One region of the Paeniglutamicibacter sp. genome, then DNA from elsewhere that is predicted to be linked to it. Evidence: riboswitches for the same ligand, from Rfam matches in the RefSeq annotation. Region 1 holds a riboswitch; the other holds the start of a gene.
What was found. A riboswitch is a leader RNA that binds a small molecule or an ion and turns the genes downstream of it on or off. The one in region 1 is predicted to bind S-adenosylmethionine.
Positions count from the first base shown of each region.

Region 1 (16,764 bases):
AGCTTGGGGCGGCTGGACCCGTCCGGTTGCCACTGCTCCTCGAGCACCGACTTGATCTGGGCGCCGTTCAGGTCCATGGTGAACAGCGTGTTGCCAAACGGCTGGACCGAAGCGGCATCCTTGTACGTGACGGTCCCATCGGTCCCGAAGTGCAGGTCCGCGCGCAGGCCGCCGGGATTCATGAAGGCGATCTGCGCGGGAATGCCGCCGAACGTGTCGTTGGACGTGGCCCACTGGTGCATGTCGGCCACCAGGTTGCCCAGCGAGGACTCGACGCCTCGGTCGGAGCCTTCGGTTCCGCCGCGGGTGATGTCTGCGCTGATGGCCCCGATTTCCTGGGCCACGACGACCTCGGCCTGGGCGGTTGCTGCCGCGACGATTTCGGCGACCTTCGGCACCGCCTCGAAGCGGGGAACCACCTCCCCGTCGTTGGCGTTGGTGGTCAGCGACACCAGCTGCGCCTCGAGTCCGACGACCTGCTTGTGCTTCTTGGAGACGGTGACCGTCAGGCTGTCCAGCGTGGTGCCGTATTGGTGGGCCTGCAGCACGGGGCGCTGGAGGTCCTTGGCCCAGCCCTCAACCGGGTAGGAACAGGAATAGCCCGCATGGGTGTGCCCCGAAAGGATTGCGTCGATTTCCGGTGATGCGCCGCGGACCAGCTCCCCGTAGGAGGTGTCCTCGGATCCGATGGCGGAGCAATTGCTGCTCGAGGAGCCCTCATGGGTCAGCAGCACCAACACATCGGCTTCGCCGTTGGACTGCTTCCCGTCGCTCAGTTGCGATGCCACCCGGTTGGCCGCCTCTAGCTGGTTTCCGAAATCGAGCCCCGATACGCCGGCAGGTGTGACCAATGTGCCGGTTTGGTCGGTGACGGTGCCGATGATGCCGACGGTGACGCCGTTGAGGTTCCTGAGGGCGTATTCCTTCAGTGCAGGGCTCTTGGTTCCCTTCTCATAGACGTTGGCTCCCAGGGCGTAGTCGGCTCCGACCGCCGCGTCGCCGGCGCCGTAGCGCGGGATCACGCGGTCAACCAGGTCGTTGAAGCCGTGGTCGAATTCGTGATTGCCCACCGCGGAGACGTCCAGCCCGGCGGCGACCAGTGCGTCGATGGTGGGGTTGTCCTGTTGCGAGAAGGACGTGAACGTGGAGGCGCCGATGTTGTCTCCCGCCGAGACGAAGAGCGTGTTGCGGTTCCGGTCCTTGTAGTCCTTGACGGCGCCTGCCAGAACCGCGGCCCCGGCCTCGGCATCGTTGGCCTCGATGCGGCCGTGGAAGTCGTTGATGCCCACCAGCTCGATGGTCGTGGTGGGTGCGTTGTCCGGCTTCTTGGCCTGGACCTGCGAGTTCGGGTCGGCGGACAGGGCCTGCGCCGGGGCCGCGATGGCAGTTGAAGCCAGGAGCATGAATGCTGCGGCGGCGATCAATGCGTTGCGCCGCAAGGGAAGTTTCTCGGACACGTTGGTTCTTCTCCCTCAAGAAAGGTGACGAGTTGGTGTGGTCCCATCCATGTGGCCCGGCGGGACACATGCGGCTGATCCTACCCAGCGGTAATGCGGAGTCCAAGGGTTGTTGGGGTGCGGATATCCCTGCGGGAGGCCCGGGACTCGCCGGGTCTGCGGGCTATTTGTGGCACCATGAAGCCATGACCAATCACGACGAGGATAGGGCCCCTGAGCTGGAATCCTTTGAAAAGCTCCACAAGGACGGCAGCCCGTGGGCGCGCGGGTTCACCCTGGATGGGGAATTTCACGGCGACTGGGAGTGGTTCAGGATCGACGGTACCATCATGCGTTCAGGCCGCCTGGATCGCGGCCGCCAGGTGGGAATTTGGACGACCTACGACAAGTCCGGGATCCCTTACAAGGACACCGACTACGGCGAGTAGGGGAATGCTGTGTGGCCAGGGGCATGCTCGACGGCGACACCACCCACCCACTCTAGATGCGATGCGTTCTCAATAGCAAACCGAGACCGCGCACTCCGACCTTTGTTGTGAATGATTCTCATTTAACTTATGGTGATTCCCATGTCACACGAAAAATCACTTACCAAGCGCCGCGTCCAGGCCGCTGCCACCACCCGCAGGTTGCACATGGGAACCGGCATTCTGGCGCTCATTACTGCCGGAACCCTGCTGGCGGGATGCGCCTCCAGTGCGCCCGGCCAGGCCGCACCCGCACCGGAATCTTCGGCAGGGAGCCCGAGTGCCAAGATCGCTGAGGCCGGTACCGCCACGCCCCGGCTCGTGCTCACCTACGACGGGGGACTGCTGGTCGCCAATGCACGCGACGGCGCGATCCTCTCGGACCACAGGCTTGAAGGATTCAATCGCGTCAACCCCGCAGGAGATGGCCGCCGCGTGCTCGTCTCGACCGCCGGGGGATTCCAGGTCCTGGACGCCGGGGCGTGGTCCGAGAAGCACGGGGAACACGCCCACCACTACACCGCCGAACCCGCGCTGACCGAGCTGGTGTTCCCGGCCGGGAAGCCCGGGCATGCGGTGGTCCACGCCGGCCACACCGCACTCTTCGACGACGCCACCGGCAAGATCAACATCTTCGAATCCACCAAGTTGGACAACAAGGAACTTCCGCGCACCGACGACGTGGCGCTGCCCGAAGCCCACCACGGGGTGGCGGTGCAGCTCTCGGACGGGAAATTGCTGGTCACCGACGGAACCTCGGAGGCGGTCAACGCGGTGAAGCTGCTCTCCGCCACGGATGCCAAGCACCGGCGCACCACAGTGGCCGAATCCAAGCAGTGCCCGGGTGTCCATGGCGAGGCTGTTGCCAAGGACGAGGCCATGGTGGTCGGCTGCGAGGACGGCATCCTGGTCATCAAGGACGAGAAGATTTCCAAGCTCGAAGCACCGGATGCATACGGCCGCATCGGAAACCAGGCCGGCTCCGAGGCCTCGTCAGTGGTGCTCGGGGACTACAAGAGGGACAAGGACGCCGAGCTTGAACGCCCGCAAACCTTCTCGCTGACGGACACCGCCACCAATACCCTCAAGCTCATCAACATCGACTACAGCTATTCGTTCCGCTCCTTGGCCCGCAGTGCCGGCGGGGACGCGCTGTTGCTGGGGACCGACGGCAAGCTGCATGTCTACGACGTGAAGAACGGGAAGGAAAAGAAGGCCATTGCCGTGGTCGGCGCCTGGGAAGAACCGATCGATTGGCAGCAGCCGCGCCCGACGGTGCACGTCTCAGGGGATACCGCCTATGTCACCGAACCGGCTACCAAGGAGTTGCACTTCGTGGACCTGAAGACCGGCAAGGTCTCACGGAGCGTGACCCTGCCAGAAGTTCCCAACGAGATCACCTCGATCAAGGGATAGAGGGAGCCCCCGTCTCCCGGGAAACAAAAAATCGTGGGTCGATGCCGTTCCCCTCGAACGGCATCGACCCACGATCGGTTCATGGTGGCGCTAGCCGGCGGTGACCAGCTCGACGCTGACAGGAGTCGGGTTGGTGAAGATGTCCAGCACCGGGCAGTGCTCGTCGACGGTTGCCTGCAGTTCCTCGTAGCGCTCGCGCGTCTCCGGGCCCTCGATCTTGACCGTCAGGCGCACCTCGCCGAAGCCTGGACGAACGGTCTCCTCGACGCCGAAGAGGCCGCGAACATCCAGGTCTGCATCGGCGTTGATTTCCAGCGAGTCGATCTTGATGCCCAGCTGGTGCGCGTACAGGCGGTAGACCACGATCTGGCAGGAAATGAGTGCACCGAGCGCAAACTCGACCGGGCTTGCCGCGGCGTCGTCCCCGGCCAGTGCCTCGGGCTCGTCGACAATGAAGCGGTGGTTGCCGGCGGTGATTTCGCTGGACACCGAACCGGTGGACACTCCGCTGGCCTTGAAGGTCAGCGCCGCGCTGGCGGTGTTGGCGGCAATGCGCTCACCCCAGGCGGTGCCCGCGGCGGTCAGCCTCTCGGCGCGAACCGAATCAAGGGTGCTATCGATCAGGGTTTCGGACATGGGAAACGATCCTTTCGTGGCTGGCGCATGCGCTTGCACGACGCCATACTTACGCCGCTCCTGTTGGGCGGCGCCGAATCTTCACCTGGAGCACCCCGCTATGACGAAGAGGGTTGCTGTCCGGCCGACCAGGGTCGTGAGTGGCAGGAGCTCGTGATTCTGTGTACGAGTGTTGTCGATTTCATGGTGCCCGCGCAACGCGGGCACTTAACAAATCTTCACGATCAATCGCCCATATATCGAACAAGTGCCTGTCAAGGTGCCGAATATTGCCAAATTGGCGAATGGTTCGAAGTGTTTGGATTTGTTCGGCGAAGTAACTGCGTTGTCTGACTCGGGAGATTTCGATGCTGGAAGGCCCCCGTCAAGTCGCGCTCGCCCGGGAGATGACGGCATTCGAGAGGAGCGGTTGTCATGAGACGCGGCAAACGCCGGTGGTTCAACTACGCCTGCTGCGACATCGGCCCCGGCCCTCCACGTGAAGGGCCGGGGGCCGATGGCCGGTTTCGTGCGGAGGTTAGCTCTCGCGTCGCGGGGCATCATTGGCGTTGAGCTTCGAAAGCAGGTCGGCGAAGCGCTTGATTTCCTCGGGGTCCCATGAAATCAGCCGGTTCCTCAACAATTGGCGCGACGCCGCGCTAGAGGCAAGGTATCCGGCACGTGCGGTGTCGGTGATGCTGACCAGCATGGCCCGGCCGTCGTTCGGATCCGGGACGCGGGTGACCAGGTTCTTGGCCTCGAGCCATTTGATCATCCGGCTCATGGTGGCCTTGTCCACCTGGAGTTCCTCGGCCAGGATGATCTGCTGCTGGGCGTGCTCGCGCGCAAGGATGGAGAGCACCTTGTAGCCCAGCGGCTGAAGTTCCGGATGGATGGCTGCGGCGCGCTTGCGAATGGCCTGGCGCGCCTTGACGACCATGATCGAAAACTCTTTTTCCACGTCTTCGATCAGTGGATCAAGGGTTCCGGGGTCTGCTGCCGGTCCCGGGTCGGGGCGGGAATCGGAGAACGGTGAAGTCATGGGAATCATTTTAGTGGTGATGCGCCGTTTCGAAGTGTTCGCGACGGCGCGTTTGCCATTCCCGCACGACCGCCACTTTGGTCACGAGTTGCTCTACTGCCCCAATCGTGTCCATGGCGCCGATCGCGTCTGCTGCGAATGTGGTCAATGCGGCGGTTTGTGCCGGTTTGAGCGCTCAGCGAATTCAGGACAAAACAATCGGCCCGAGGGCTTCACGTAACCACTTGTGACGGGCAGAATTGCTAATTGTTGAACCCCGCCAAACGATGGAGAACACCATGGGCACGATTCTCAACCCGTACATCAGCTTTCGCGACACGGCGCGTCCCGCGCTCGAGTTCTACCAGACGGTCTTCGGCGGTGAGCTGGATTTGCGCCCCTTCGCGGACTTCGAGTTCGCCAAGACCGATAATTCCGATGACGACAACAAGATCATGCACGGGCACCTGCGTGCACCCAATGGCTTGAACCTGATGGCGGCCGACACCCCTGCCGACATGGAGTGGAAGGGCGGCACCGCCATTTCCGTCACCCTCAGCGGTGACGACAAGGAAGAAATGACCGGGTACTGGGAAAAGCTCAGCGAAGGCGCCAAGATCGGCGAGCCGCTGGCCCAGGCGCCGTGGGGCGACTGGTTCGGCATGCTGACCGACAAGTTCGGAGTTGACTGGATGGTCAACATTGACGGGCCCGGCAGCCCCGAGCAGTAAGCCCCGGCGCCACCGATGATTGAGTGCCGACGGTGCCAACCGGCATGAAAAAATGCGTGGGTTCGACCGTGAGAGGTCGAACCCACGCATTATTACGCCATTGACAGCCGGAAGCCAGCCGGCGACCACAGGTGCATCCGGCCTGCGGCCAGTTGCCCCACTGCCACGCCGCCTCTGTCGGGCTCACAGTTCATTCGGTCCTGCCGCGGGGTTTCTCCCTGTAGCCCCATGCCATGATCGATGCCGAACGCGGCGTCTATGGCTTCATCAAGATCGTCAAATAGGGGCAGCGTTTCAACGACTTGGGTCCAGCGTTTGAACGAGTTGGACCCGACCGGTGCCGGTTTTCCTTGACCGTTCGTGCCTTGGCGGACCAGACTCGGGCGTAGTCAACGCGATATTTCCAGAAACCGAGGGTGCCCCGATGGAAGACGAACTCGATCTCATTGTGATTGGCTGGGGCAAGGGCGGAAAAACGCTTGCCGGAAACATGGCCCGTGCCGGGCAACGTGTGGCAATCATCGAGGCCTCGGCGGAGATGTATGGCGGCACGTGCATCAACATCGGATGTGTTCCCACCAAGGCGCTGATCCATGATGCCGAAGTCCGCGCCGATACCGGCTTCGACCATGAATACTTCGACACCGCGGTCCAGCGCCGCGACAAGCTCACCGCCATGATGCGGGCCAAGAATTTCTCCATGCTCGACGGCCTGGATGCGGTCATGACCATCACTGGCCGGGCAAGCTTTATCGGCCCGCGACGCATCAGGATCGAGGCGGGGGCGGAAACCCTCGAGCTGGGTGCCCGCCGGATCATCATCAACACCGGTGCGGTACCCGCGATCCCGGACCTCGACGGCGCGCGCATCGGCGGGCGGATCCACGACTCCACCACGCTGCAACACGCACCGCTTCCCAGATCCCTGGTGGTGGTCGGCGGTGGATACGTCGGAACCGAATTCGCCTCGATGTTTGCGCACTTCGGCTCGAAGGTCACCGTGCTGGACCGCGGGGCACGGGCGCTGAAAAAGGAGGACGAAGACGTTGCCGCCGAGGTGCTCAGTGCCCTTGCCGACGTGGGGGTCGAGGTCCGTGTGGGCGCCAGCGTGCAGCGCATCAGGCAAGATGCCGACTCCGCGAAGGTGAGCTACAACCAAGGAGGGCAGATGCACGAAATCGAGGCCGACGCGGTGCTCATTGCCCTCGGGCGCACCCCCGCCACCGGCGGGCTGAACCTGGAAGCGGCGGGCATCGAGCTCACCGCAACCGGAGCCGTCAAGGTCGACGAACGCCTGTCCACCACGGCCGAGGGCGTGTACGCGATGGGGGACGTGAACGGCGGGCCGCAATTCACCTACGTGTCCCTTGACGACAACCGCATCGTCGCCGACGCGATCCTGGGAACCGGCAAGCGTTCCACTGCGGACCGCGTCGCGGTTCCCCACACCATCTTCACCACCCCGCCTCTGGCCCGCGTCGGGCTCAGCGAGGAGACGGCCCGAGCCCAGGGGCTGCGGATCAAGGTCGCCGTCAAGAAGGTTGCCGAGATTGCCGCGATGCCCCGACCCAAGATCGTGGGTGATGCGCGTGGCATCATCAAGGTCGTGGTCGACGCAGACTCCGACCGGGTCCTGGGCGCGGCCCTCATGCACGTGGATTCCCAGGAGGTCATCAATTTGGTCGCCCTGGCCATGCGCCAGGGAGTCCCCTCGGCCGCGCTGCGCGATTCAATCTTCACGCACCCCTCGTCGACGGAGGCGCTGAACGAGGTGCTCGGGTCATTCACCCGCTGAGTCCTCCTCGGTCACCCGCTGAATCCTCCTCGGTCACCCGCTGAATCCTCCTCGGTCACGCGCGGACCCGGATGCGGTGAGAGGCAGCCGGAGACCATAAGATGAGAGCGTGCAAGACCTGCTGACCAGCCTGGGCCCCGCACTCGACCTCATAGGGTGGGTGGCGCTCATTGCCGCGGCCGGATTCTATGCCTTTGCCCTGGCCGAACGCCGCCGGGATGCGGAATGGAAGACCGCCGGTTATGAGATCGCCGTGCTCGAGGGGCAGGAATGCCTGGTCTTCCACACCGCGGACGGCACCGTCCGCAGCGAGCTATTGGTGCTCGAACACCCGCGCGTTCCCGAGGGCGAGGCGCTGGTCTACTACCGGGACGACAAGACCGGATCCTGGCAACTGGAAAAGCCGCGCTCAAACGTGCGCTTCCTCTATTGGACGGCCGCGTCCCTGCTGGCAGGCTTTCTCCTGAGCCAGGTCCTGGGCATCATTGCCCAATGGGACTAATCTTCGGCCGCAAGCGGCAGGGCGAAGATCCTCGAATCCGCCCCCTCGTTGGTGGCCACCCACAATTCCCTGCCCACCACCAGCGCATCCCGCAACCGTCCCTGCTGGCCCGTCAGCAACTCGCGGGCACCGTGGAGCGCGCCGCCGGTCGGGGGCGTTCCCTTCGGAAGAGGCAACACCCAGAGCCGTTCGCCGCGCAGGCACGCCACATAAGCCGTGTCACCGGCAATCGCCAGCGCGCTGGGCGAGGCCTCTGAGGTCTTCGCCCACACATGGATCGGGTCCACGAATCCCGGATCGTTCGCCACCCCGGTGACCTGGGGCCACCCGTAGTTGCCTCCCGCACGGATCAGGTTCACCTCGTCGTTCTTCTCTGGACCCAGCTCGCTGATCCACAGTCGACCTGTCGAATCCCAGCCGAGTCCCTGCACGTTCCGGTGCCCGTAGGAATACACCGGCGAACCGGCAAAGGGATTGTCCATCGGGATGCCGCCCTCGAGCTGGATCCGCAGGACCTTGCCGTTGAGGCGAGCCGTGTCCTGGGCCGCCTGCCGGTCTGTGGCATCGCCGGTGCCGATATAGAGCAGGCCGTCGGGGCCTAGCTTGATGCGCCCGCCGTTGTGGATGCCGGCACGGGGAATGCCGGTCAGGATGTCTTGGGCGGGCCCCAGCCCGGCATCTTGCAGCGCGAAGCGCACCACCCGGTTGTCACTCTCAGTGCCCATGTAGGCGTAGAGCCACTCGGCCCCACCGGGTTCGGTGAAGATCTCCAGTCCCAGCAGGCCGGCCTCGCCGCCCGGAACCACCTGCGGCAGATGGGCCAGGGGAGTGAGCCTGCCGTCGGGGGCGAGTCTCATGATCCTGGCGGTGTCCCGTTCGGAGATGAGGTGGCTACCGTCTTTGCAGGCAACCATTGACCAGGGCGTGTCGAGGCCCGATGCCTTGAGGGTCAGCCGGGGGTCGGTGCCGGTGGGCGTCGGAGTGGGCGTCGCCGTGGCGAGGGGGACCTCCGGGGAGGAACACGCAGCCAGGGTCGCCAGGCCCAGGGCGCCGCCCCAGGCAAGGACGGTGCGGCGATCCACGTCGGGGCCGGCCGCGGGCCCACGAGCCTTCATGGCCCGAGTCTAGAGCGCATCGATCGGTGGACGGAAGCGTTTGCCCATGGCCACAAAAACGGCCCAGGTCTTCCGGAATCACCGCAGGACTTGCCGGTGACCCCGGAAAATCCGGGCCGCTAGATGGGGGTGCTACTTCTTCGCGGCCGTCAGCGAATCGACCCATTCCTGGTTTTCGGAGATCCACTGGTCCACGATCGGGGCGTATTCCTGGGTGTCGGCGCCGTTGAACATGGCGTTTTCCAGGGAGAAGAGGTGCTCGTCATCGATCTTGAAGTCCTTCATCCAGCCGGCGAGGGTGGGGAAGTCTTCCTTGAAGGTGAGGCTGCCATAGGTGCTGATGTGCTCGGCGTCGCCCAGCGTGCCCTTGGGATCCTTGAGGTCCTTGATATCGAAGGCGTCGTAGGCCCAGTGCGGACGCCACAGGGTCACCAGGATGTCGTCGCCGGCACCCGTGGCCTTCTTCAACTCGGTCAACATGGCCGGGGTGGAAGAAGTCACGAAATCCATCTTCTCCAGGCCGTACTGCGGGATGACGCGGTCGTTCATTGCCTTGGTCAGCCCGGCGCCCGGGTCGATGCCCACAATGCGGTTGCCGAACATGTCAGCCTTGCCCGCAAGCTCGTCCAGGGACTCGATGTCTGCGTCCTTGTTTACGGCAACGGTCAGCTTGGCGTTCTCGGTCCAGGTCCCCAGTTCGACGATCTTGTCACCGTACTTTTCGGCCTGGGTGGCGTGGGTTTCCGGCAGCCATACGTCCATGGCCATGTCGAAGTCGCCGGTGGAAATGCCGGAGAAGACCGGTGCGACATCGGCGCTTGTGAGCGTCACGTCGTAGCCCTTCTTGGCCAGGATGCGCTCCCACAAGTGCGACACGGCAAGGCCTTCGTCCCAACCGGCGAAGACGCCGACGGTGAGCTCCTTCTTGTCGCCGTTCTCCGGGCCGGCAGCGGCCCCGCTGTCGGAACCGCAAGCGGTCAACGCCAACGTCGAGGCCGCAGCCACGGCCATCAGTGATGCGAGTTTTTTCCTCATGATTCGTGCCTTTCTCGACGGCCCCAGGGTGCGGGGCCGCTAATGGGGGAGTTGTTACGCTGCAGCGTGCTTCTTGGACCTGCTGAGCGAGGCGGTGACGCGATCAAGGAAGATCGCGAGGATGACGACGGCGAGACCGGATTCCACGCCCAGCGGGGTGTTCAGACCGGTAAGTGCCTCGTAGACGGCCCCGCCGAGCCCGCCGGCGCCGACCATGCCGGCGATGACAACCATGGAGAGCGAGAGCATGATGATCTGGTTGATGCCGGCCATGATGGTGGGCATGGCCAGGGGGATCTGGATTTGGCGCAGGATGCGCAGGGGCGAGGCGCCGAAGGCCTGCCCGGCCTCGACGACTTCGCTGTCCACGGACCGGATGCCCAGTTCGGTGAAGCGGGCGCCAGGCGCCAGGGCAAAGATGATCGTGGCCACGATGCCGGGGACCGGCCCGATGCCCAGCAACAGCAGCACGGGAATCAGGTACACGAAGGCAGGCATGGTCTGCAGGAAGTCCATCACGGGCTTCACGACACTGGAGACCGCGCTGGACTTGGCAGCGGCGATGCCCAGCGGGACCGAGATGATAACCGCGACCACGGATGCCACCAGCACCAAGGCCAGAGAGTGCATGGCGTTTTCCCATTGGTTCATGCCGTAGATCAGCAGGAACCCGACGATGCTGCCCAGGGCCAGTTTCCAGCCCTTGAGCCAGAAAGCCAGGCCGGCGAGCACGATGATGATGGCCCAGAACGGAGGGGTGGTGAGGACCCAGTCGAGTCCTTCGTAGAACTGCCCGAAGAAGGCCTTGACGCCGTCGAAGAAGACACCGAGGTTGTCGATGACCCAGTCAAGGGCGCTCTCCGCCCATTTGCCGACGGGAATCCTGAATAAGTCGTTGGCCATTAGAGAGTGCCTCCCTTTTCACCCGATGGGTCCTGGGCGAAAATTTCCGGTTGTTGGCTGCCGTCGTCGTTTCCCGCGCTCTGTCCCGGGACCACGATCTGGATTGCATCGGTCGTTGAGGGGACGTTGCCCAGGGCCGCCAGCAGCGTTGCGCGTGCAACCGCGCCAACCAGCCGGCCCTTCTCGTCGACGACAGGCAGGGGAGTGTTGCTTTCCACGGACCGGCCGAACAGGTCGTTGAGCGCGGTTTCGGCGGCAACCGCATCGTCGGCTCGTGCCAGGATCTCCGTCAGGTCCGAGCCTCCGCGGTCGATCAGGGCCATGACCTCGCGGTCGGTGACGATGCCGCGGAAGTTGCGGTGGCGGTCGATGACAAAGGCGCCGGAGCTCTGCTGCTCACGCATCGTCAGCAGGGCGGCGCGTGCGCCTCCGCTGATGCTGACCACGGCGCGCGGGTTCTCCATGACGCTGCCGGCGGTCAGCACGCGAGTGCGGTCCACGTCGCGGACGAACGACGCCACGTACTCGTTGGCCGGGTTCGTGAGGATTTCATCGGGGGTGCCGATCTGAACGATTTCCCCGTCGCGCATCACCGCAATGCGGTCCCCGAGGAACATGGCTTCGTTCAAGTCGTGGGTGATGAAGATGATCGTCTTGCCAAGGTCGGCTTGCAGGGAGGCGAGCTGCTCCTGCATGTCGCGGCGGATCAACGGGTCAAGTGCGGAAAATGCCTCGTCCATGAGCAGGATGTCGGTTTCCGAGCACAATGCCCTGGCCAACCCGACACGTTGCTGCATGCCGCCGGAGAGCTGTCCGGGGTATTTGTCTCCCCAGCCGGTCAGCCCGACGGTTTCAAGCATTTTTGTGGCCTGCTCGGTGCGCTTCATCTTGCCTACGCCCTGGATCTCCAGTGCGTAGGCGGCGTTTTCCAACACGGTGCGGTGCGGCAACAGGGCAAAGTGCTGGAAGACCATGGATACGCTCTTTTGCCGTACCTGGCGCAGGCGCTTGCCGGAGATCTTGCTGATGTCGGTGTCCCCGACGTGGACCGAGCCGCTGGTCATGGGCAGCAGTCCGTTGAGCATGCGGATCAATGTCGACTTGCCGGAACCGGACAATCCCATGACCACGAAGATCTCGCCTGGCTTGACCTCAAACGAGGCATCAATGACGGCTGCGGTGCCCATGGGGGCGACGTCCTTGCGTGATTGCCCGTCCTTGAGGGCCTTCACCGCTTCGTGCGGTTTGCGCCCAAATACCTTGAAGGCATTGGTGACACGTAGGGCCGGTGAAGGCGGTCCTGTTGTTGAATTCATGCGTCATTCCATCCACGTGTTGCGCGGGATATCCGGCACCACGATTTGTGCATTCTTGTTCACTTGGCCGTTGCATTCGGCTGGTGAGCCTCGCGCAAACGGATGAGACTTAGGCCATCCACGGTAACAGCCCGGCGCGGAAAGATAACAATTCTTCGGCGATTTCCAGCCAAACTTGGACGTAGTTTTAGTGTTCGAACCCGCGTAATTCCGCATCAGGATCGGCGTTTCGACATCGTCAAATCGACGATTTGATGAAAATCAATTTACGATCGATTTGCCTCCGATCGACTGGTCAACATCGAGCGTCGAATCCGGTGTTTTGTAAATAATTTTTGGTCGCTATTCGACGATATTTGTTGAATCAATCACATTGGACAAGGGGTCGGATCGTGGGCCCAAGCGGACCCGATAAAGTCCGTTGGTTGGGCGCGAGGTAAAAGCAAGAGATGATGGAACCACACGATTTTCTTATTACCACCTCCCTCGCGGTTCGCGCAGCGGCGGCGGGAGATTCAAGGAGGCACCCTCATGAGCGAGGCCATTAATATCGGTTCCGTCGACAGCATCGACGAAGGCGAAGCCATCGTCATTCCGTCCGAGGACAATGGAACCAAGGACGACATTGCGGTGTTCCACGCCGAGGATGGCAACTTCTACGCCATCAACGACGAATGCACGCACGAGACGGCTTCGCTGGCTGACGGCTGGATCGAGGGCACCGAGGTCGAGTGCCCGGTCCACGCGGCCAAGTTCTGCCTCAAGTCCGGCGAGGCGCTCTGCCTTCCGGCCACCGTGGGTGCGCGCACCCACAAGATCGAGGTCAGGGACGGGGAGCTGCTGCTCTACCCCGAAACCCCGGCCGTCTAGGGACGCCGCTGCGCCAAGGCGCGAAAAGGTCGCCGGTCCATGCCCCTGGGGGGTGCGGGCCGGCGACCTTTTTTGTTTAGGTGGATTTGTGCCGCCTTGGTACGTGTCGGTGGAGGGCGGCCGTACGAGGACATGAGCGGGAAATTATTGAACAGTGTTCAATCCCGGGTGTACGGTGAACCTTGAATCCATTGAACGGTGTTCAGTTCCTCCTTGCGGGGTGCCGGGCACCGCGCCCCACCGGAAGGCCATCGATCTCCATGACCACGATCCACGCAAGCACGAACATCGTCGACCGCCCCCAGGAAGCCGACCACACCAAGGATTCTGCGGGGGTTCTCGACGTCGCCGAACTCGCAGCGCGAGTCTCCGCCGGGCACCGGCTCACCGCCCTAGAGGCGCTTGACATCCTGAACACCCCCGATGAAGGCACCTTGGCCCTGGTGTCCGCGGCGGGGACGCTGCGACGCAAGCACTTCGGCAACACCGTCAAGGTCAACTACCTCGTGAACCTCAAGTCAGGGCTCTGTCCCGAGGACTGCACCTACTGCTCCCAGCGACTCGGGTCCAAGGCGGAGATCCTGAAGTACACGTGGCTCAAGCCCAACGAAGCGGTGCACCAGGCCGGGCTCGGCATTGCCGGCGGCGCATCGCGCGTGTGCATGGTTGCTTCAGGGAAGGGCCCGAGCGATCGCGACGTGGACCGCGTGGCAACCATGATCGGACAGCTCAAGGACGAGCACCCGGACATCGAGGTCTGCGCCTGCCTGGGGATCCTCAAGGCAGGCCAGGCCGAACGACTCGCCGCGGCCGGGGCAGACGCCTACAACCACAACCTGAACACCGCAGAATCCCTGTACCCGGAGATCTGTTCCACCCACACCTTCGCCGAGCGCGTCGACACCGTCGGCCAGGCCAAGGACGCCGGGCTTTCCCCGTGTTCCGGGCTCATCGTGGGCATGGGCGAGACCCGGGAACAGCTCGTCGAGGCCGTCTTCGCCCTGCGCGAGCTGGATGCTGACTCGATCCCGGTGAACTTCCTGATGCCCTTCGACGGGACCCCGCTGGCCGGGACCTGGCACCTGACCCCGATGGCGTGCCTGCGCATCCTGGCCCTGGTCCGACTGGCCGCGCCCGCGGCCGAGCTGCGCATGGCCGGCGGCCGCGAAATGCACCTGCGTTCCCTGCAATCCACGGCCCTGGCCGTGGCAAACTCGCTGTTCCTGGGCGACTACCTCACCAGTGAGGGCCAGGACGCGCGGCGGGACCTGGAAATGATCTCCGATGCCGGATACGTGGTGCTCGGACAGGAGGACATCGATCCGGCCGAGCTGGCTGCACGCCTGCGCCACCGGGCCGGCGAGGCCCCCGCACCGAGCGAGGCCCAGGGCTGCGGCAGCTCCTGCGGATCCGGCTGCGGGGCCGGAGCCTCGCTGGGCTGCGGCCCGGCCCACGGCGGCGAGCCGGTGTTGCGCCGCCGCGGTGCCGGGACCGACGAGACCCCCAACGCATGAGTGCCGCAGCCGGCCTCGTGACGCGTGGGCAGGACCTGCTCGCCCGGGACGCGGGATTGCTCTGGCACCCCTACGCCTCCCTGGACGCCGGAGCGCACTATGCGGTGGAAGCGGCCCACGGCGTCAGGCTTTCACTCGGCGGCGAATCGGGCACCCACGAGGTCATCGACGGGATGGCGTCCTGGTGGTCGATGGTGCACGGGTACCGCCACCCGGCGTTGGATGCCGCGGCGCACGCCCAAATCGACAGCTTCAGCCACGTCATGTTCGGCGGGCTCACCCACTCCCCGGCGGTGGAACTGGCCGAACGGCTCGTGGCCATGGCCCCCGGGCAGCTGGGCCACGTGTTCCTGGCCGACTCCGGATCCATCTCCGTGGAGGTGGCGCTCAAGCTCGCCCTGCAATACCAGCATGCCCGCGGGCACGGCACGCGCCAGCGCTTCCTGGCCCTGCGCGGCGGCTACCACGGGGACACCTTTGCGGCGATGGGCGTGTGCGATCCGGTGGACGGCATGCACGCGGCCTTCGCACCGATGGGCCGCGAACAGGTCTTCCTGCCACGCCCTCCGGCCGCCCGACTCGACTCCGCCGGGCACTGGGAGTCAGACGCGACCGAGCTGGCCGCATGGGAGGAAGCGGCCAGAAGCATCGCCGCCGCACACGCCGAGGAGATTGCCGGCATCATCTGCGAACCGATCCTGCAGGGCGCCGGGGGCATGTACGTCTACGCGCCAAGGGCGCTGCGCATCCTGCGCGAGATCGCCGACGAACACGACCTGCTGCTGATCGTTGACGAGATCGCGACCGGGTTCGGACGCACCGGCGAGCTCTTTGCCAGCGAGTGGGCACAGGTGGATCCCGACGTGATGTGCGTGGGCAAGGCGTTGACCGGCGGCTACCTGTCCCTGGCGGCGATGTTGTGCACTCCGGCGGTGGCGCGGGCGCTGGGTGATGCCGGCCAAGCCCTGCTGCACGGACCCACGTTCATGGGCAACCCGCTGGCCTGCGCCGTGGCCAACGCCTCGCTTCGGCTGCTCACCGGCGACGGCGATCCGCGCTCATCCTCCGCCCCCTGGCGATCCCAGGTCTCGGCGCTGGAAGCCGGGCTGCGCAAGGCCCTGGCTCCCGCGCGTGCCTTGTCCTGCGTGAAGGAGGTCCGCGTGCTGGGAGGCGTCGGCGTCATCCAGCTCTCCGAACCGGTGCGTGTGGCCGAGCTGACCGAAGCCGCGGTGCGCCGCGGGGCCTGGGTCCGGCCCTTCCGCGACCTGGTCTACGTCATGCCGCCCTACGTCGCCACCGCCCGGGACCTGGGGATCCTGGGCTGCGCCCTGGTCGAGGCGGTGGGAGAAGTCCATGGAGACTAGCCGGAAGTTCGCCGCCCATACGCCAACCACGGCTCCGGCGCCCGCATGGGAACGGTGGCTGGGGGACAGGGCGCGGGTGCGTTCCGCCCGCGGGCTGCACCGCGTGGAAAGCAACCGCGAGCTGCTCATGGACCTGGCCTCCAACGACTACCTCGGGCTCAGTGGCCACCCGGAGGTGCGGGCCGCAGCCGCGGACGCCGTTCACCGCTACGGGGCAGGGGCCGCTGCCAGCCGCGTTGCCACCGGCACCCTGTCGGTGCACCGCGAGCTCGAGGTCGCCCTGTGCCGCTACACCGGCAGGGCCTCGGCCCTGGTCTATTCCAGCGGGTACACCGCGAACCTGGGTCTGCTGCAGGGCCTCGGCGGACCGGGCAGCCTCTTCATCCTTGACGCCCACGCACACGCCAGTCTGATCGACGGCGCCCGCCTATCCGGCGCCAAGGTGGCCACGGCCGCGCACAACGACCTCGCGGATCTTGAGCGGCTGCTGGAGGCGAACCGCGACTCCGCCACCGGCGCCCCGCGCGTGGCAGTGGTCCTCGAATCGGTCTATTCGGTGCTTGGCGATGCCGCCCCGCTGGCGGCCGCAGCCGAACTTTGCGCCCGCCACCAGGCATTGCTGGTCATCGACGAGGCCCACTCG
Region 1 is NZ_JBKKAP010000039.1:67,532-84,295, forward strand. It holds gene ACLQ7E_RS04845 (bifunctional metallophosphatase/5'-nucleotidase) at 1-1,457, opposite strand, end outside; gene ACLQ7E_RS04850 (hypothetical protein) at 1,643-1,885, shown strand; gene aztD (zinc metallochaperone AztD) at 2,027-3,340, shown strand; gene ACLQ7E_RS04860 (OsmC family protein) at 3,431-3,976, opposite strand; SAM riboswitch class IV at 4,017-4,135, opposite strand; gene ACLQ7E_RS04865 (MarR family winged helix-turn-helix transcriptional regulator) at 4,494-4,997, opposite strand; gene ACLQ7E_RS04870 (VOC family protein) at 5,276-5,707, shown strand; gene ACLQ7E_RS04875 (FAD-dependent oxidoreductase) at 6,132-7,502, shown strand; gene ACLQ7E_RS04880 (hypothetical protein) at 7,612-8,004, shown strand; gene ACLQ7E_RS04885 (PQQ-dependent sugar dehydrogenase) at 8,001-9,119, opposite strand; gene ACLQ7E_RS04890 (glycine betaine ABC transporter substrate-binding protein) at 9,252-10,154, opposite strand; gene ACLQ7E_RS04895 (ABC transporter permease) at 10,209-11,057, opposite strand; gene ACLQ7E_RS04900 (quaternary amine ABC transporter ATP-binding protein) at 11,057-12,373, opposite strand; gene ACLQ7E_RS04905 (non-heme iron oxygenase ferredoxin subunit) at 12,905-13,243, shown strand; gene bioB (biotin synthase BioB) at 13,504-14,757, shown strand; gene bioA (adenosylmethionine--8-amino-7-oxononanoate transaminase) at 14,754-16,121, shown strand; gene ACLQ7E_RS04920 (aminotransferase class I/II-fold pyridoxal phosphate-dependent enzyme) at 16,111-16,764, shown strand, end outside.

Region 2 (5,003 bases), on a different contig from region 1:
GCCCCCCCACGGGGCCCCCCCCCTGGGGGGGGCTCCACAGTGGGTTAAGGCCTTGGTGCGGTGATGCGTTGGATGTCGCGGTCGAGTTCCCGATGGATGGGGGGACCGGCAACATGCCGGGGGCTGGCGCCAGGCGTTCCCTTCGAGTAGCTTTGCCGAGTGGAGCAGTGCCCTTCCTCGATCACCGGCAACGTCGCATCCCGGGCATGGGCAGCCAAACGACCAAGAAGGCATGATCATGAAGCTGACACTGACGGAATTCGTGAGTCTCGACGGGGTGTCGCAAGGCCCCGGGTCTCCCGAGGAAGACACGACCGATGGATTCACCCAGGGTGGATGGCTTGTCCCGCACATGGACGAGGCCTTCGTTGACCAGGCCGCGCAATGGCTTGGGGAAGCCGACGGGCTGCTGCTTGGCCGCCGCACCTATGAGGCCTTCGCCAGGGATTGGCCGCAAATCACCGACCCGGACGACCCCTTCACGGGGCTCATGAATTCCCTGCCCAAGTACGTCGCCTCGCAGACGCTGGGCGAGGGAACCTGGAACCCGACCACGGTCCTCTCCGGCGACGTTGCCGCCCAGGTCGCGGAGCTCAAGGCGCGTCCCGGCAGGGAGCTGCAGATCCACGGGAGTGCCAGGCTTGCCGGATCATTGCTTGCCGATGGGCTGATTGACGAACTCAGGCTCGTGGTGGCACCCGTGGTCCTTGGACACGGGCGGCGCCTCTTCCCTGACGGCGGCGCACCGGCAGGGCTGCGGCTTTCCAGCAGCAAGACCACCCCGGGCGGGCTTGCCATCCTGATCTACCAATGCACCGGCGACGCTGCCTATGCGACCTATACGGGCGTCTCGGACATCTAGTCCAGGAATGTTGCAAGGTCACAATTGAGACCTGGTCGGCGACCGGCTTTCCGTGAAGCGCAAGCGTCTCCTTCGGTCAGCGCGAGGAAGTCCCGGCGTTCAAGTGTCGATTGGCGCTCTTCGGTACCCATCGGCAGAATCATGGCATATGGTCGCACAATCTTCGATTTTTACGCTTCGTGACTTCGTATGTCGAAACAAACTTTGACGAGACGTAAATATTTCTTCTAACGTTAGTCATGAATCAAGAGTGTCAACGTAAGGCCCTGGCCCGTTGACCGGCAACCCTCTCACGGTGGCGGGGTGCTCCAGGTGATGATTCGGCCTACCGGAACCCCGGAGGCAAGTACCGCACACCTCACTGGTTGGCGCGTGAATGACACGCACCGCGAAGGTGGGCCGAAGCCGAAGGATTGAGCACTATGACACTCACCTCTGACCTCACCCCCAACACCCTGCGCAACGTCTTTGCCCAGCACCCCTCGGGCATTGCCGCACTCTGCGCCATCGTTGACGGGCAGCCGCAAGGGATTGTGGCCTCGTCCTTTACGGTTGGCGTCTCCATGGATCCGCCGCTGGTGATGTTCGCGGTCCAGAACACCTCGAACACCTGGCCGCTGGTGCGCACCAGCGGACGCATTGGCGTTTCGGTGCTCAGCGAGAAGAACGAGGGCGTGTGCCGACAGATCGCCTCGAAGTCCGGGGACCGTTTTGCCGGGCTTCGCCTTGATTCGACCGACGAGGGCGCGCTCTTCCTGCATGACGCCACCCTGTGGCTCGACTGCTCCATTGAGCAGGAGATCCCCGCTGGCGACCACCAGGTGGTGCTGCTGCGCGTCCACGGCCACCAGACGCACGACAACGCCAACTCGCCGCTCGTGTTCCACGGCTCGGCATTCCGTCGCCTGGACGCCGAACAGCTGGTCTCCTAAGGCACCTGAACCTCAAGGGCTCCGCGCCCGTGGCACCGAATCCCTGATTCGATGGCACGGGCACGGAGCCCTTTGTTTTTTGCCGAGGGTTTCCTACGACGGTTCGTGCACCACGTCCATCATGTATCGGTAGCCGTCGCGGGCAAGCTGGGTGAGGATCTCCAGATCCACGTCCGCGAGCTTGTTCACGTACAAGCAGGACGCCCCGCGCTTGTGCTTGCCCAGCTTCGCCAGCAGTGGCCCGGCGGTCGGGGCTATGGTCAGCCCGTAAAGGGCAAGGTTCGTCGACCGCGGCGAGAAGCCAATGGCGCCGGCATCCCCTTCGCGGCCCGATTCGTACCTGTAGTGGTAGGTTCCGAAGCCGACGATCGTGGGACCCCACATGGTTGGTGGCTGGCCGCTTACCTCTTCCATCATCTCCAGGAGGACCTCGGCGTCCGTGCGCCGGATCGGATGGGGCACGGCGGCGATGAACTCGCGAGGATCAACGGCCGTTGGTGCGGTCTTGTTGGCGCTCATGCGGCCCAGTATGTCAGTGGTTGGTGATCTCCATCAATGCCCGCAATCCCCAGATCCGTGGCAACTTCCGGCGTGTCTGTGGATAGCTTGTGGGTAACTGTGAAACGGCGACTGATTTAGCCCCGGAATCACGGGGTTTTTGTGTGTATAACTGGTATTTACGCCCCTGGTGGATGTGGATAAATAGTTTGTATCCACAGGCATGTATCTAGATAGATCCTAGTCAGATCCGTATTGTGGGCAAAATTTTGGTGTAATCCACAATGTTCTCCCCAGACTGTGCACACAACACGCCGCGAGGTTCACAGGTTATCCACATGGCCTGTGGATAACCGTGTTGGGTTTGGGGGGAAACAGGTCTATGGTGACAGTGTTCCCCACCTATTTCCACAGGTTCGCGGTGCCCTTGAGCACGTGTGATTTTGAACCTAACGAATCGTCTGTGCTCCTTGAGACACTGAATAGGTAATGAAGCGGAAAACTTGGGAACCCGCGAAGCTTGAAGGGAAAAGCCCGTGTCGCTAGCCAGCACCGAAACCAGCTCTGATTCACGTGGATCGGACTATGGACGCACTCCACCGCAAGATCTCGTAGCCGAGCAAAGCGTCCTGGGCGGCATGATGCTCTCCAAGGACGCCATCGCGGACTGCGTGGAGGTGCTGCGCGGGCTGGACTTCTACCGTCCGGCGCACGAGGCGATCTACGAAGCCATCATCGACCTCTACGGCCGTGGCGAGCCCGCCGACGCCGTCACCGTCTCCGACCTGTTGACCAAGCGCGGCGAAATCACCCGCATCGGCGGCCCTGCCTACCTGCACACGCTCATCCAGTCGGTGCCTACCGCCGCCAACGCCGGTTTCTACGCCGAGATCGTGCGCGAACGCGCAGTGCTGCGCCGGCTGGTTGATGCGGGCACCAAGATCGTCCAGCTCGGATACTCACAGGACGGCGAAGTCGACGCCATCGTCAACGAGGCCCAGGCCGAGGTCTACAAGGTCGCCGAGCGCCGCACTGCCGAAGACTACGTGCCGCTGCGCGACATCATCGAGGGCACCGTCGATGAAATCGAATCCGCCGGCAGTCGCGGCGAGGGCGTGATCGGTGTTCCCACCGGATTCTTCGAACTCGACGAACTGACGCAGGGCCTGCACGGCGGCCAGATGATCGTCATCGCGGCCCGCCCGGCCGTTGGCAAGTCAACATTCGCATTGGATTTTGCCAGGTCAGCGTCCATTAAGAACAGCATGACTGCCGTTTTCTTCTCCCTGGAAATGGGCCGGAACGAAATTGCCATGCGCCTGCTCTCGGCGGAGGCCAGCATCGCGCTGCAGGACTTGCGAAAGGGCACCATCCAGGACGAACAGTGGTCGAAGATCGCCACCACCATGGGCCGGCTCAATGACGCGCCCCTGTTCATTGATGATTCGCCGAACATGTCGCTCATGGAAATTCGCGCCAAGTGCCGTCGACTCAAGCAGAAGCATGACCTCAAGCTCGTGGTGCTCGACTACCTGCAGCTGATGAGCTCGGGCAAAAAAGTCGAATCGCGTCAGCAGGAAGTTTCGGAGTTCTCCCGTGCGCTGAAGCTTCTGGCCAAGGAGCTCGACGTTCCGGTCATCGCGCTCTCCCAGCTGAACCGTGGTTCGGAACAGCGTACCGACAAGAAGCCGATGATTTCGGACCTTCGCGAGTCCGGATCGATCGAGCAGGATGCCGACATGGTCATTCTTTTGCACCGTGAAGATATTTACGACAAGGAATCGGCCCGTGCCGGCGAGGCCGACGTGATCGTGGCCAAGCACCGTAACGGCCCGACCAAGACCATCACCGTCGCCTTCCAAGGCCACTACTCGCGCTTCAGCAACATGGCTCAGGACGGCCACGGCTAGTTTCTCGGAACATCCGGCGACCGGGCGGTTGCGTTCCCCCTTTCGGGGCCACGCAACCGCCCATAGTCGTTTGGCGGCCGCGAAATGGTCCGCTGGATGCGCGGGCAAGGGTGCCGATTCCTTGTCCGCGATGCCGCGTATTCCATGAAATCGCTGCGTGAATAGTTATTATGCGATAGCGTGACGCCATGATGATGTCCTTGCAAGCACTCATGTGGGGCACCATCGCCGGGTCGGCGTTGCTGCTCGGCGCCGCCGCGGCCTGGTGGTTGGACATTCCGCGAAAAATTGTCTCGAGCATCATGGCATTTGGCGCCGGAGTGCTGATTTCCGCCCTCGCCTTCGAGCTGGTTGCCGAGGCTGAGGAAGTCGGCGGGCTGTGGGCCACAGTGGTCGGCTTCCTGGCCGGAGCCGTCAGCTATGTCGGGGCCAACTCCCTGCTGGTGCGCCTCGGTGCGGAACATCGGCGTCGCAGCAAGGCCGCCTTGCGGCCCGGGAGCCGCGATGGCGGAGCTTCAAACGGGGGAACTGCCATCGCAGTCGGTGCCCTGCTGGATGGCATCCCCGAATCCATCGTGCTGGGCGTTGGGCTGCTCACCGGTGCAGCCGTCAACCCAACCATGCTGGCGGCAATCTTCATATCCAACGTGCCCGAGGGACTTGCCAGCACCGCAGACATGAAGCGCGCGGGCAAGGGACCCAAGGAGGTCTTTGCCATTTGGGGGAGTATTGCGGTGCTTTCCGGCCTTGCCGCAATGGTCGGCTACCTCGCCCTCGACAACGCCCCGGGAGAGATCATTG
Region 2 is NZ_JBKKAP010000100.1:47-5,049, forward strand. It holds gene ACLQ7E_RS12085 (dihydrofolate reductase family protein) at 239-862, shown strand; SAM riboswitch class IV at 1,105-1,217, shown strand; gene ACLQ7E_RS12090 (flavin reductase family protein) at 1,285-1,794, shown strand; gene ACLQ7E_RS12095 (DUF1801 domain-containing protein) at 1,888-2,313, opposite strand; gene dnaB (replicative DNA helicase) at 2,829-4,202, shown strand; gene ACLQ7E_RS12105 (ZIP family metal transporter) at 4,391-5,003, shown strand, end outside.
Region 2: another riboswitch for S-adenosylmethionine. It lies ahead of ACLQ7E_RS12090 (flavin reductase family protein); the one in region 1 lies ahead of ACLQ7E_RS04860 (OsmC family protein).